2 regions of the Streptomyces profundus genome follow, and region 1 is predicted to be linked to the other one. Evidence: riboswitches for the same ligand, from Rfam matches in the RefSeq annotation. Region 1 holds a riboswitch; the other holds the start of a gene.

Region 1 (7,542 bases):
CCGCTGGGCCTGAGCGAGCTGCACGCGCATCGTGACCAGCCCACCACCGCGACGTTTCCGACCGGCGCCCATCTGCTGCTGTACACGGACGGGCTGAGCGAGGCCAGGGACGCCGACGGTGTCTTCTACGATCCGGCCGCGCGTCTCACCGATCGCCGGGTCGGCGCTCCCCAGGAGCTGTTGGATCTGGTGGTGGACGATGTGGTCGCGCACAGCGGTGGGGGGCTCAAGGACGATCTCGCGCTACTCGCTGTGCGGCATTCGGCTTCCGGTGACTGATTCCTGGTGTTAGGTTGACCCTCTGTGTTCGGGTGAGGACACGGGAGCGGCGCGCTGGAGCCGGGCGCGCGGAGAACGGCGCGTCGGACGCGCCACGGGGAGATGACGCTCGTGTCGGAAACCGCCGACGGGCCGCACGGTACGCCCGTCACCACGTTACGGATCAGCGTTCGGGAGGCCGTGCCGCCCGAGAACGAGGCGGAGTTGCTCAGGCTCTGGCTCGCCGAGGACGACCAGCTGCGGGCCCACGGGTGGGGGCGGCCGGACGACAACATGGGGTCCGGCGAGGACATCCTGATGTTCCTCCTCGACGCCGCGGCCAAGGGCGTCGGCGCGGCGCTGACCCGCAGCCTCTTCAACTTCATCAAGAACCGCCGGAAACGCGTCACCGTCACGGTCGCGCTCCCGGACGGCACCGTGGTTCTCACCATCTCCTCCAACGTCGAGACCGCCGCCGAGTTGGAGGAGCTGAGTCGGCGGATCGCCGAACACATAGAGCAGAGCTCGGACTAGGCGGACCGGCGTCTTCATGGGCGAGTTGCCGTCCGCGCCGGGTTCGCGGATTCTGCTGATCGGCGGGGCGGTCTACCCGCGGCTGGGCGATATCCCGGGGGTCCGCCACAACCTGCTCGGCATGCGCGACGCGCTGTTCGCGCTGGATCAGGACGGCGAGGCGGTCTTCCCCGACGGGCGGGTGGTGGCGGCCGACGACGCGCGGACGGTGCGCGAGGCGGTGCGCGAAGCCGCGTTCAGCGCACGGGAGTTGCTGCTGGTCTATGTCACGGGGCACGGGCAGTCGGAGCCGGGTCCTAAGGGCAGGGGGCGCCGGCTCTATCTGCTGCCCGGGGACGCCTCGCTGCCGTTGGAGCCGTCCGAGGTCGTCAGCTACGCCTGGCTGCGGGACACGCTGCGCACCTCGCCGGCCCGACGCGTCGTGGTGATCCTGGACTGCTGCTACTCGGGTCAGGCCCATCGCGAGGAGGAGCCGTTCGGCCGGCTGTTCGCGCTGCTCACCTCGTGCGGGCCGATGGTCAACCAGTGGAAGGGCGACGGCACGGGGCCGACCCCGTTCACCGCCGCGCTGATCGCCGCGTTACGGGCGGCGCGGGACGCGAACCGGCCGGTCACCGTCGCCGAGTTGGCCCAGCGGCTGCACGACGCGGCCGACGACCACCGGACCACCGCCGGGGGCGGCGCCTACGCCAACTTCTGGGAGCCGCACCTCACCGAGGAGGCGGGCGGCGACCAGACGGTGCTCTCCCACGCCTTCCACGCGCCCGGCCGGCTGCGCGCCTCGCTGACCAGGACGCTCCGCAAGGGGCGCGCCCTGGGCCAACGCCTGCGGGCGACGTTGGCCGGCGTCAGGGGGCGTTCGTCCGCGTATCCGCTGGTGCTCGGCACGCTGCTGGCCCTCGCGCTGACCACGCTCGGGGTGTTGGGGCAGGTCGTCGACGAGGACGGCTATCCGGCGTCGAGCTGCCCGATCCCGTTGCAGCTGCGGGTGTTGACCACGCCGGAGTACGAGCAGCCGCTGCGCCGCGCGCTCGCCGGGTTCCAGCCGGACGCGGCCGAGGCGGATCGGATCGTGCCGGCGGACGACGACTGCCGCCGCGTGGTGGTCGAGGTGTACGGGGCGCCGGGCGCGGCCGTCGTGGACGCGTTCAGCCACTCCGAGCACTGGGCGGATCCCGGGTTGTCCTGCGTCGAGGGGCCCAGCTGGCGCTGTCCCCAACTGCTGCGCGACGTCGGTCCGCTGCCCGACGTCTGGCTGCCGGCCAGCTCGCTCTCGGTGGACCGGGTGCGGCCGGCGACGCTGTCGTCCGCCAGCCGTGTCCATCTCGGCGATCCGGTCGAACTCGCCAGGAGCCCGGCCGTGTTGGCGACCCATGGCGAGCTGCCGGGGGTGCCCCGCGAGGAGGTGGAGCTGGCCGAGCTGCTGGCCGCGCTCGACCGGGATCCGCACCGCGCCGCGCCCGACTCGTCCGACGCCGCGCTGCTGCACGGCATGGCCGCCGGCGCCGCGGGCTACAACGACGGCGATATCGCGGTCGAGGACGACGCCTCGCTGCTGTGCTCCCTGAGGCCGCGGCCGGACGAGGACGAACAGCCGGCCCCGCCGCCGCTGTTGGTCGCCGAGCTGACCATGCTCACGCTGGTGAGCGAGCAGCCGCTGGCCTGTCTCCCCGAGGAGAGCGACTGGCAGGCCGACTACCAGGCGTACTACCCGTCGGACGTGCCGGCGTTGGATCTCAGCTTCGTCCCGGTGCACTGGCGCGCCGCCGACGCGGACGAACGGGGCCGGCGGGCGGCGGTGGTGCTGCTGCGCGACTGGCTGACGTCGGACGCCGGCCGGGCCGCGCTCTCCGCGCAGGGCTTCCGGCACGCGGCGGAGCCCGACCGGGACACCGTCACCTGGCCGGGCGAGGCCGACTCGCGGACGGAGCGGCTCGACAGCGCCTCGCTCCCCGTCCGGCTGCGCACCTCCGCCCAGTTCGAGCGACTGCCCCTGGTGGAGCTGGAGTTGCCGGGGCCTGCGGAGGTCGAGGGCTATCTGGACGAGGCGGCGGAGCCGTCCGTTCCGCTGGATGTGGTCTTCGTCCTCGATGTCTCCGAATCGGTGCTGGGCCCGGAGAGCGGGCGTTCGACCACCGAGGGGAACCACGCGACCGTGCGGGCCACCCTGGAGGCGGCCGTCGACGTCCTGGACGAGGACGACCGGTACGCGGTGCTCGGCACGCCGGGCGCCGGCGACGGGGGCGTGGGCTCCTACGACACGCTGTTGGAGTTCGACCGCCACCCGGCCGGCGATCTGCGCGAGGCGCTGGACGAGTTGGCCGCCGTGCGCGGCGCCGTCTCGCTGGTGGAGCCCGGGCTGGCGGGCATCGACCTGCTGACGGCCTCCAGGGGCAGCGACACCGAGACGGTGCTGGTGCTGGTCACGGACAGCGGCGACCGCACCGATCCGACGGCGGGACGGGATCTGGCGCTCGGGGGGTTGGACCACACCCTGGTGGTGGTCTCGGTCTCGGCCGACGTCTGCCAGGGCTCCGGCGCGCTGGCCTCGCTCACCGCCGCGCACACCTGTGTCGACCTCGGCGGCGACCAACCGGCCGAGCTGGCAGGGCTGTTGCGCACCATCGGGGGGAGAGGCCGCGGATGAGGAGGACCCGGAGGGCGCTGACCGTGCCGGCCCTGCTGCTGGTCCTCGCCGCCGCCTGCACGGCCGGTGGCGAGGCGCCCGACGAGCCGGTGCTGCCGGTCCCACCGGACGACGTTCCGCTGGTGGTGGTCAGCGGCTCCGATCTGACCGGCCCCGAGGGAGGGGTGCGGCGGGCGCTGATCGACCGGTGGAACGAGGTCGCGAGCGTCAAGGCGGAGCTGGTGGAGCTGCCGGCCACCGCCAACGAGCAGCGCGCCGAGCTGATCGGCGGACTCCAGTCGGGGGTGGCGCGGTACGACGTCCTCAACCTGGACGTCACCTGGATCCCCGAGTTCGCCGAGGCCGGCCTGATCGGCGAGTTGGACGAGGAGCTGGCCGCCCCCGCGTTCGTGGCCGACACGGCGGTCGGCGGGTGGTGGCGCGACAGGCTCTACGCCGTCCCCTTCAACACCGATGTGGGCCTGCTCTACTACCGCGACGACCTGATCAGCGGGGCCGATCTGCGGAACGGGCCGCTCTCGGCCGTGTACGGGCGGATGGTCACCCGGGGCGAGGGCGTCTATGTCACCCAACTGCGGCCCTATGAGGGGCTCACCGTCAACACCCTTGAGGCGCTGTGGAGCGTCGTCCCGGAGGCGGAGCTGGTCGACGGGCGGGGGGCCTATGCCGGGAGCGTCGAGGAGTGGGAGCGCGGCCTCACCGAGCTGGCCGCCATCGCGAACGTCACCCCTGGCGGCCCCGAGATCAGCGCCGCCTCCTTCGACGCGGACGAGTCGGCCGCCATCGACGTGTTCGCCGTCCCCGTCCAGGAGCGGACGGACGGCGAGCCGGGCAACGGGCCGGCCCTGATGCGGAACTGGCCGTTCGCGCTCAACCGGGTGGCCGAACGGGCCGATCCCGCGCTCCGGATCGGGGCGACCACCCTGCCGGGCCCCGGCGCCCTGGGCGGGCAGAGCCTGGCCGTCGCGGCCAACAGCCCCAGGGCCGAGATGGCGCAGCGGCTGATCAGCTTTCTGACCGCCGACCCGGACAACCAGGAGAAGCTGCTGGAGGCCGGGTTCGCGCCCGCGCTTGAGGCGGCGTACGGCTTCGACGAGAACGCCACGCCCGACTGCGCCGATCAGCGCCCGGTCGAGCGGGAGAGCGGACGTTCCTCCGACGAGCCGTGGCGGCCCGAGCGTGCGGAGTACGCGGCGCTGCTGTGGTGCGCGCTCGACGGGGCGCGGGCGCGCCCCGCCACGCCCTACTACCAGCAGTTCTCGGCGATCATCCAGGAGGAGGTGACCGCCATGCTGACCCGCGGCTCGGGGCAGAACGCCCGGATGACGGCGGAGAACCTGCACCGCCGGCTGCCGCTCGCGCTGGAGGGCCGGCTGGACGGGGACCAGCTCGGGTGAGGGCCACGCGGGGTTCGCGCGGGGACCACGCTGGGTGAGAGATCACGCAGGGTAAGAGGAACGCCCCGCTCCGCATAACGATTGACGCACCATCAGAATGCGAGACAACCCACATCGGTTTGAAATTATGTCTGTTTTGCTGGAGTTGGTAACCGAAAATCCCCCTAGATCTCGCGGGTTTTTGCCGTAGCCACTTGGAATCCAGTGGTCCCGTCTATTAACGTTCGATAACGCAGCGCGGTAGTCACCGCCGTCGCAGAGGACGGGGCCGTGCCGCATCGCCGAATCTGGCAGGTGTGTCACCAACGCACCAAAGGAACCGGGGAACCACCACTTGGGGTGAATCGGACGGCCGGGGGGACCCCCGCCAGCCGCCCGTAGGAGACCTTCCTGCTCCGAACCCGTCAGCTAACCCGGTAGGCGAGAAGGAAGGAAAGGAGAACGCCCCCGTGGCGTCAAATCGGCACGCCTCCGTGGACTCCCTGGATGCCCCACGCCCCGTGGAGCACACCCCCCAGGACAGCCTCGGCGCCTATGGCACTGCCTACGGCACCCATCCGTCCTACTACGGCCCCAAGGTCGGTGACGACGAGTCCATCGCCGAGTGGAACCCGAGCGAGGAATCGCTCCGTCCGGTCCGCGGCCGGCACCGCGTCGGCCGCCAGCGCGGCGGCACGATCGCCCGTAGCCGTGCCGTGCTCGGCGTCGGCGTGATCGCCGCCGTGGGCGCGGGTGGCATGGCCACCGCGAACGAGGACGGCGCCGGCTCGGTCCCCGGCATGAGCGGCGCGGCCGACAAGGTCAAGCAGATCCCGCTGCTCGGCTCGCTCGTCGACACCGGCAGCTCCGAACAGGCCGCCACCACCGCCGTGTTCACCAGCGCCGGCCTCACCGAGGCCGAGGTCGACTCCGGCCGCGACGCCGGCGAGGCGCTGCGCGCCCGCATCCTCCAGCAGGCCGACCAACAGGAGACCAGCGCCGAGATCCAGGCGCGCACGGCGGCCGTCCAGCAGGTGCAGGTCGCCGCCGTCGAGCAGGCCGCCGCCCTCGCCGAGGCCGAGCGGGTCGCCGAGGAGGAGCGGCTCCGCGCCGAGGAGGAGGAGCGCCAACGCCTGGAGGAAGAGCGGCGGTTGGCCGAGCTGCGCGCCAGCTACACGCTGCCGCTGAGCGACTTCCGCCTCAGCTCGGGCTACGGCGAGAGCGGCTCGATGTGGCAGTCGACGCACACCGGCACGGACTTCGCCGCCTCCACCGGCACCCCGGTCAAGAACGTGCACACCGGCGTCGTCACCGAGGCCGCGTGGGCCGGCTCCTACGGCTACCGCGTCATCGTGGAGCTGGAGGACGGCACGGAGATCTGGTACTGCCACCTCTCCTCGATGAACGTCTCCGCCGGCTCCGAGGTGACCACGGCCGACGTGATCGGTTTCGTCGGCTCGACCGGCAACTCCTCGGGACCGCATCTGCACCTGGAGGTGCGGCCGGGCGGGGACACCGCGATCGACCCGCTGACCTGGCTGCGCGGCAAGGGCCTGTCCATCTGACGGCCCCATGAACGCCGGTGACTCTGGCGGCGCCCCCCGACGCCAGGGTCACCGGTTCAACTTCTGTTAACAACCAGGACCCTAGGCTGGCGCCATGACAGCAACGACGCATGCCGTGGGTTCCCTTCAGGTCTCCCCGCTCTGCCTGGGCGGCAATGTCTTCGGTTGGACGGCGGATGAGCCGACGTCCTTCGCCGTGCTCGACGCCTATGCCGCCGCCGGCGGCAACTTCGTGGACACGGCCGATGTCTACAGCGCCTGGGTCGAGGGCAACGCGGGTGGCGAGTCCGAGACGATCATCGGCCGCTGGCTGGCCCGCAGGGGCCGCCGCGACGATGTCGTGATCGCCACCAAGGCCGGCGGCCACCCCGACGCCAAGGGCCTGGCGCCCGACACCATCAGGCGCGCGGCCGACGCCTCGCTCCGCCGCCTCGGCGTCGACCACATCGATCTCTACTACACGCACTTCGACGACGAGTCGGTGCCGGCCGAGGAGATCATCACCACCCTCGACGAGTTGGTCACCGCCGGCAAGGTCCGGGAGATCGCCGCCTCCAACATCGCGCCCGAACGGCTCGCCCGCTCCCTGGAGTTCGCCGAGCGGGAGAGCCTCGCCCGCTATGTCGCCATCCAGCCGCACTACAACCTGGTCTCCCGCTCCACCTACGAGGGCGAGCTGGCCGAGCTGGCCGCCCGCTGGGGGCTGGCCGCCATGCCGTACTACGCGCTCGCCTCCGGCTTCCTCACCGGCAAGTACCGCCCCGGCACGGAGGTCGCCAGCCGGCGGGCCGACAGCGCCGCCCGCTATCTGGACACCGCCCATGGCCCCCGGGTGCTGGCCGCGCTCCAGGGGATCGCCGAGGAGCGCTCGGTCGAGCCGGCCTCCGTCGCGCTCGCCTGGCTGGCCGCCCGGCCCACCGTGGCGGCGCCCATCGCCAGCGCCCGCACGGTCGACCAGCTGGGCCCGCTGTTCGCCGGCGTCCGGCTGCGCCTCAACGACGCCGAGACAAAGCTCCTGGAGGAGGCCAGCACGGTCTGAGCCGACCCCCCGGCGATCCGTTCGGTCAGGGAACGTTCACCTCGCCGGTGCTTCGGGGCCACGCGGGCGGGGGGCCGGCGCGGGAAGGTCGCGACCATGAAGGCCATCAGAAGGGTCAGGTCC
Region 2 (7,542 bases), 1.3 Mb from region 1:
CGCGCTGTCGGAAGACCCAGGTGCGGTAGGACCAGAAGCGGAACAGCGAGCCGATGCCGAGGCCGATCACGTTCTTCGCCAGGTTGTCCGCCAGCGGCGAGGTGAGGCCGAGGCCGTAGTGGGAGAGCGCCAGCGCACCGTTCTCGATGACCATGCCGACGGCGGAGAAGAGCAGGAACAGCGCGATCTCGCGGCGGCGCCCCGACTTGTCCCGATGGCGGTAGGTCCAGTAACGGTTGCCCAGGTAGTTGGTGCAGATGGCCGCCGAGGTGGCGATGACGCCGGACCGCACCGGGGCCAGGCCGGCCGCCTGCCCGCAGAGGTTGAACACGAGCACGTTGACCAGGAACCCGAAGGCGCCGACCGTGCCGAACTTCGCCGCCTCTCTGGCGAGCCCTCGCAGCCGGGCCCGGAAGCGAAGCTCCTCGCGCATACTCGCCATGCTAACCACGCCCGTCGCGGGCGGCCCCTGGCCGTGGTTGAGCGTGCCTCATCCGGTCGCCGCACCCACCGTGACCTCGAAGGTCAGCTCGTCGCCCGTCGGCTCGGTGTCCCTGGAGCGCTGGAGGACGATCAGGGTCTCCCCCTCGCCGACCGCGTCGAAGTGGAGATACCTGGTGCCGCCGATGCCGTCCAGCTCGGGGTTGTCGGACTCGAACCGGTCGCCCGCCGGGGCCGCCACGGCCGGGTCGGGTGCCGGATCGACGGTCTTCCAGACGAAACCGGTGGACGGGTTCTCCTCCAGGACGAGGGTGAACGTTTCGCCTTCCAGAACCTCGACCGGCTGGTCCGGATCGGTGAACTCCGTCCGGGCCGGCTCGGGTCCGCCGTTCGGGCCGCTCGTCTCCTGGCAGGCGGTCAGCCCGCCGGCGGCCAGCGCGGTCACCACGGCCAGCGCGGCGAACGCGGCGCCGGTCCCGCGCCCGGTCCTCGCGGCTCTCCGTTCCTTCTCCACGGCTCTCTTCCCACGTCTCGCTGTTGGGAGGAAAGACGTGCCTTCGGTACCGCTTGGTTCCTACCGGCGGATCGGCTGTCCGACCCGACGGATACGCTGGAGCCGTGACATTTCCCGTGGTCGGCATGGTCGGAGGCGGTCAGCTCGCCCGTATGACCCATGAGGCGGGCATCCCGCTCGGCGTCAGGTTCAAGCTGCTCAGTGACACTCCGCAGGACTCCGCCGCGCAGGTGGTGAGCGATGTGGTGGTGGGCGACTACCACGATCTGACCACCCTGCGGGCCTTCGCCGAGGGCTGCGATGTGATCACCTTCGATCACGAGCATGTGCCCACCGAACACCTTCGCGCCCTGGAGGCGGACGGCATCCCGGTGCGTCCCGGCCCGGCGGCCCTGGTGCACGCGCAGGACAAGGGCGTCATGCGCGCCCGGCTCTCGGTGCTCGGAGTGCCCTGCCCGCGCCATCGGATCGTCGCGGACCCGGCGGACGTGGCGCGGTTCGCGGCCGAGGGCGGCGGCTTCCCCGTGGTGCTCAAGACGGTGCGCGGCGGCTACGACGGCAAGGGCGTCTGGTTGGTGCGGTCCCCGGCCGAGGCGGGGGACGCGTTCCGCGCCGGTGTTCCGGTGCTGGCCGAGGAGCGGGTCGATTTCACCCGTGAGTTGGCCGCCAACGTGGTGCGCTCGCCGCACGGCCAGGCCGTCGCCTATCCGGTGGTCGAGTCCGTGCAGGTGGACGGCGTGTGCGACACGGTGATCGCCCCGGCTCCGCGGCTCGACGACGAACTGGGCCTGGCGGCTCAGCGCATGGCGCTGCGGATCGCCAAGGAGTTGGATGTCGTGGGCCATCTCGCCGTGGAGCTGTTCGAGACGGCGGACGGCCGGGTGCTGGTCAACGAGCTGGCGATGCGCCCGCACAACTCGGGGCACTGGACGCAGGACGGCGCGGTCACCTCGCAGTTCGCCAACCACCTGCGAGCGGTCCTCGACCTGCCGCTGGGGGACCCCCGCCCCCGCGCGCCCTGGACGGTGATGGCCAACGTCCTCGGCGGCGACTATCCGGACATGTATCCCGCCTATCTGCACTGCATGGCGCGGGATCCGGGCCTCAAGATCCATATGTACGGCAAGGACGTCAAGCCGGGCCGCAAGGTGGGCCATGTCACCACCTACGGTGCGGATCTGGCCGAGGTGCGGGAGCGCGCCCGGCACGCCGCCGACTACCTGCGCGGGGTCATCGACGAGTGACGGTCGGGCGCCGGCCAGCCGGGGACCCCGGCGCGAAAGTGACAGCAGCGACAGACAGAGGTGACGCATGAGCAGCACGCAGAACCCACCCTCGGCGCCGCTGGTCGGCATCGTGATGGGCTCCGACTCCGACTGGCCGGTGATGCGGGCCGCCGCCGAGGCGCTCGACGAGTTCGACATCCCCTACGAGGCGAACGTCGTCTCCGCCCATCGGATGCCGCACGAGATGCTCCGCTACGGGGAGGAGGCGGCCGACCGCGGTCTGGCCGCGATCATCGCCGGTGCCGGCGGCGCCGCCCATCTGCCCGGCATGCTCGCCTCGTTGACGCCGCTGCCGGTCATCGGGGTGCCGGTGCCGCTCAAGCATCTGGACGGGATGGACTCGCTGCTCTCCATCGTCCAGATGCCGGCCGGGGTGCCGGTGGCCACGGTCTCGGTCGCGGGGGCCCGCAACGCGGGGCTGCTCGCCGTGCGGGTGCTGGCCGCGGCCGATCCGGCGCTGCGGGAGCGGATGAGCGCCTTCCAGATCCGGCTGCGGGAGCAGGCGGAGGAGAAGGGCCGCCGGCTGCGCGCGTCGTTGGCCGGGCCCCCGGTGCTCCCTGAGGAGCCGGTCCGCCAGCGTGCGCGGCAGGACACCCAGGAAGGCGCCCAGGACAGGGGGACCGATCGATGACGGAGGCCGCTGTGACGGACGGGACGGGCGCGGAGCGGCTGGCTGAGGCGAGGTCGCTGTTGGCCGCGCATCCCCTGGTCGACGGGCACAACGATCTGCCGTGGGCGCTGCGCGAGACCGTGGGCTACGACCTGGACCAGGCGGACATCGGCGGCGATCTCACCGGCCGGCTCCACACGGATCTGCGGCGGCTGCGGTCCGGCGGGGTGGGCGCGCAGTTCTGGTCGGTCTATGTGCCGGCCGAGCTGAGCGGCGACGCCGCGGTCAGCGGCTGTCTCGAACAGATCGACGTGGTGGGGCAGTTGCTGGACCGCTATCCGGCGGATCTGGCCCGGGCGCTCACCGCCGACGACATGGTCGCGGCCCGTGCGCAGGGGCGGATCGCCTCGCTGATGGGCGCCGAGGGCGGCCATTCCATCAACAACTCGCTGGCCACGCTGCGCGCTTTCCACCGGTTGGGCGTGCGTTATATGACGCTGACGCACAACTCCACCATCGACTGGGCCGATTCCGCCACCGACGAGGCTCGGCATGGCGGATTGACGGCCTTTGGCGAGGAGGTCGTGCGGGAGATGAACCGCGTCGGCATGCTCGTCGATCTTTCCCATGTGTCGGCGGATGTGATGCGCGACGCCCTTCGGGTTTCCGAGGCTCCGGTGCTTTTCTCGCATTCCTCGGCGCGGGCGGTCTGTGATCATCCGAGGAACATTCCCGACGATGTGTTGGCCGCGCTGCCGGCCAATGGCGGGGTCGCGATGGCGACCTTTGTGCCCAAGTTCGTGCTGCCGGCGGCCATCGAGTGGACGCGCCGGGCCGACGAGAACATGCGGGCCAACGGCTTCCATCCGCTGGACACCACGGAGCCGGCGATGCGGGTGCAGCACGCGTTCGCCGAGGCCGACCCGCGTCCGGTGGCCACGCCCGCCACCGTGGCCGACCACCTGGACCACATGCGCGAGGTGGCCGGCATCGACCATCTGGGCATCGGCGGCGACTACGACGGCACGGCGTTCCTGCCCCAGGGGCTTGAGGATGTCTCCGGCTACCCGCTGCTGGTCGCCGAACTGCTGGAGCGCCGCTGGTCGCACGCGGATCTGGCCAAGCTGACCTGGGAGAACGCGGTGCGGGTGGTGCGGGACGCGGAGACGGTGGCCGCCGATCTCTCGGCCCGACGCGGGCCCTCCATCGCCACCCTCGCGAGCCTGGACGGCTGACCCCACCGCGTCGAATCGGGCATTCCGCTCTTACTGGTTGATACTTCCGTCAGCGGTCCGCCCCGTGACCGAGTTCACTCGCGGTCGCGGTGCCCCGGCGGGTGCCGCTCCGCCCCTCTCCCGGCGTGCCCGATAAGTGGCCCGCTTTCTCGGAGAGTTGGCCGGGGGCTCCGGAATGCCGACGATAACGGTATGGATAACGATCAGAGCGGGGTGTTATCTCCCGGGTGGTGCGGCTGCGTTGATCATGGTGCGGGGAATGCGGTTTTCTTGTCCTGGCGAATTCGCGGGTTTAACGTTCGATCCGCGTCGCATTCGCGGCGAACCGCTCCGGACGCCGAATCCTGTCACCGGCAGCGGAAACGCTGCAATTCCGTCTGACAGGAGCGGGGGACCCACTTTCCGCCGGACCGTGTTCCGTTCCGGCTTGGGGTGAAGCCATGGCCGAGGTGGGCGTTCGCGCCCGCACCGAGGCGATGGCCGGGCGACTCCGGCCCGAACCCGACAGCTCACCTCGCAGGCGTTGGAGAGGAGAACGCCCATGTCCGCACGCGGACGCCATCGCCGTCAGGGTTCCCGACAGCTGTCCCAGCGCTCCCGGATCTCCCTGCTGATCACCGCCGGCGCCGCCGGCATCGCCCTGCCGCTCGCCGCTGTCGGCCCCGCCAGCGCCGCCCCCGCCAGCTACACCGTGGAGAGCGGCGACACGCTCTACCGCATCGCCGTCGACCACGACATCGCGGGCGGCTGGGAGCAGCTCTTCGACGTCAACCGCGCCGCGATCGGCGACGACCCCTCGCGCATCACCCCCGGCACCCAGCTCTCGCTCGACGCCGAGGCGCCGGCCGAGGAGGCCCCGGAGGAGGCCCCCGAGGAGGAGGCGCCCGCCGAGGACGCGCAGGAGACCGGCTACTTCGCGCCGGTCGCCGGCGTCAGCGGCGGCGGGTACGGCAACGCCGGCGCCCTGTGGTCCTCCGGCTACCACACCGGCGCCGACTTCCCCGTCTCCACCGGGACCCCGGTGGTCGCCATCACCGCCGGCGAGGTCGTGACCGCCGGCAGTGGCGGGTCCTACGGCAACGAGGTGGTCGTCCGGCACGCCGACGGTCACTACAGCCAGTACGCCCACCTCTCGTCGATCTCGGTCGGCGTCGGTCAGTCGGTTGGCGCGGGCGAGCAGCTCGGCCTCTCCGGCGCCACGGGCAACGTGACCGGCCCGCACCTGCACTTCGAGGTGCGCACCGGCCCGTCCTACGGGTCCGACATCGACCCGATGTCCTACCTGCGCGGCCACGGCGTCACCATCTGAGCGCCGGGTCAGGCCCCGCCGACCCCCTCCGTCGGCGGGGCCTGACCTGTCTCAGTCGGTGAGGCGCTGGTACCGCCGCACCGCCAGCGGGGCGAACACCGCGATCAGGATGACCGGCCAGAGCACCGCGAGCAGCAGCGCGTTGTCGGTGGGCCAGGAGCCGCCGCTGAGCCCCGGGTTGCCGAACAGCTCCCTGATCGCCGCCACCGTGGCGGAGAGCGGGTTCCACTCGGCGATCGCCCCGAGCCAGCCGGGCATCAGATCCGGCTCGACGAAGATGCTGGAGAGCGCCGTCAGCGGGAAGGCCAGCGGGAAGATCACCGTCCCGACCGAGTCCGGGTTGGGCAGCAGCAGGCCGATGTAGATCCCGATCCAGGACATCGCCACCCGCAGCAGCAGCACCAGGGCCACCGCCAGCAGCGCGAGCCCCACCCCCCGGTGCCACTGCCAGCCGACCAGCAGGCCACAGACCACCAGCACCGTCATCTCCAGCAGCGCGCGCAGCAGATCGGCCACGCACCGGCCGACCAGCAGCGCCGACCTGGCCATCGGCATGGACCGGAAGCGGTCCACCACACCGCGGCTCACGTCGAAGGCGAGCGCTGTTCCGGTGGCCCCCATGCCGTAGAGCATGGTCATGGCGAAGACGCCTGGCAGCAGGAACTCGCGATAGTCACCCCCGTCGGGCACCTGCATCCCGCTGCCGAAGACATAGCCGAAGACCAGCACGAAGAGGATCGGCAGGCTGAAGTAGAGCGAGATCTCCTCGGGGCTGCGCATCAGCTGGGCCATGTTGCGCCGGGTCATCACCAGCCCGTCGGCCAGCGCCACCCTGGGCCCTCTGGCCACCCGGCTGCCGGCCGACGGCAGTTCCGTCCTGGTCGCGCCGATGCCGCTCATGCCGCCTCACCTTCCTGAGTGGCTGTCTGGTGCCCGCCCTGGCCGGTCAGATGCAGGAACACCTCGTCGAGGGTGGGCCGTCGGGTCCCGAGGTCCTCCACGGCGAGACCGGCGTCCCGCAGTGCCCTGGCCACCTCGGTGAGCGCCAGGACCCGGTCGGCGACCCGCGCGACCACCCGGCGTTCGTCCTCGTCGACCTCGGTCGGCACCCCGCACACCCGCCGCATGATGCCGGCGGCCCGCGCCAGCTCGACGCTGTGGCGGACCACCACCTCGACCCGGTCCCCGCCGAGCCGCGACTTCAGCTGGTCGGCGGTGCCGTCGGCGACCACCCGGCCGGAGTCCACCACCGAGATCAGATCGGCCAACTGGTCGGCCTCCTCCAGGTACTGCGTGGTGAGCAGCACCGTGGTCCCCCCGGCCACCAGCGAACGGACCGCGTCCCACACCTGGTTGCGGCTGCGCGGGTCAAGCCCGGTGGTCGGCTCGTCCAGAAAGAGCACCTCGGGGACGACGACCATGCTCGCCGCGAGGTCGAGGCGGCGTCGCATGCCTCCCGAGTAGCCGCTGACGCTGCGTCCCGCCGCCTCGCTGAGGCCGAACTGGGCCAGCAGCTCATCGGCCCGACGCCGCGCCACCTGGGCCCGCAGCCGGAACAACCGGCCGAACATCACCAGGTTCTGGCGTCCGCTCAGCATCTCGTCGACGGCGGCGTACTGGCCGGTCAGCCCGATCCTGGCGCGCACCTCGTCCGGCTGGCGCGCCACGTCGAAGCCGCTCACCCACGCCCGACCGACGTCGATGCGCGCCAGCGTGGTGAGGGAGCGCACCGCCGTGGTCTTGCCGGCGCCGTTGGGGCCGAGCACCGCGTGCACCGTGCCCCTGGCGACGGTCAGATGGAAGTCGTCGAGAGCCTGGGTGTCCCCGTACCGCTTGCGTATCCCCTCGGCGACGATCGCTTCTCCGGCCATCCCGTATCCCACCCCTTCGCGCTCCTGAGCGCCAAACTGTATGCGGTGTATATTTACCGTGGACACTGTACATAGTTTTACGATGTCGGCAAGCGGACTTGGAAAACGGATCGAGGAGCGGTGACATGGCGGCTGCGGAAGGCAACCGCGGGCGGAATCCGGAGTATCTGCTCGACCTGCTCTGGCGCACCCACACCCCGGGCACGCGTGGGCCGAGGGGCAGCCTCAGCGTGGACCAGATCGTCCAGGTGGCCGTGGACATCGCCGACGCCGAGG

The links. Region 1 has a riboswitch for cyclic di-AMP ahead of K4G22_RS12830 (M23 family metallopeptidase). Riboswitches for the same ligand answer to the same signal wherever they lie in the genome.
Region 2: another riboswitch for cyclic di-AMP. It lies ahead of K4G22_RS18975 (M23 family metallopeptidase); the one in region 1 lies ahead of K4G22_RS12830 (M23 family metallopeptidase).

What each region holds. Positions count from the first base shown of each region.
Region 1 is NZ_CP082362.1:2,929,009-2,936,550, reverse strand. It holds gene K4G22_RS31640 (PP2C family protein-serine/threonine phosphatase) at 1-279, shown strand, start outside; gene K4G22_RS12845 (effector-associated constant component EACC1) at 391-792, shown strand; gene K4G22_RS12840 (caspase family protein) at 809-3,439, shown strand; gene K4G22_RS12835 (extracellular solute-binding protein) at 3,436-4,836, shown strand; cyclic di-AMP (ydaO/yuaA leader) riboswitch at 5,106-5,273, shown strand; gene K4G22_RS12830 (M23 family metallopeptidase) at 5,286-6,380, shown strand; gene K4G22_RS12825 (aldo/keto reductase) at 6,475-7,419, shown strand; gene K4G22_RS12820 (glycosyltransferase family 29 protein) at 7,516-7,542, shown strand, end outside.
Region 2 is NZ_CP082362.1:4,275,621-4,283,162, forward strand. It holds gene K4G22_RS18950 (GtrA family protein) at 1-433, opposite strand, end outside; gene K4G22_RS18955 (protease inhibitor I42 family protein) at 491-955, opposite strand; gene K4G22_RS18960 (5-(carboxyamino)imidazole ribonucleotide synthase) at 1,060-2,199, shown strand; gene purE (5-(carboxyamino)imidazole ribonucleotide mutase) at 2,267-2,872, shown strand; gene K4G22_RS18970 (dipeptidase) at 2,869-4,086, shown strand; cyclic di-AMP (ydaO/yuaA leader) riboswitch at 4,440-4,624, shown strand; gene K4G22_RS18975 (M23 family metallopeptidase) at 4,628-5,395, shown strand; gene K4G22_RS18980 (ABC transporter permease) at 5,447-6,295, opposite strand; gene K4G22_RS18985 (ATP-binding cassette domain-containing protein) at 6,292-7,266, opposite strand; gene K4G22_RS18990 (TetR/AcrR family transcriptional regulator) at 7,392-7,542, shown strand, end outside.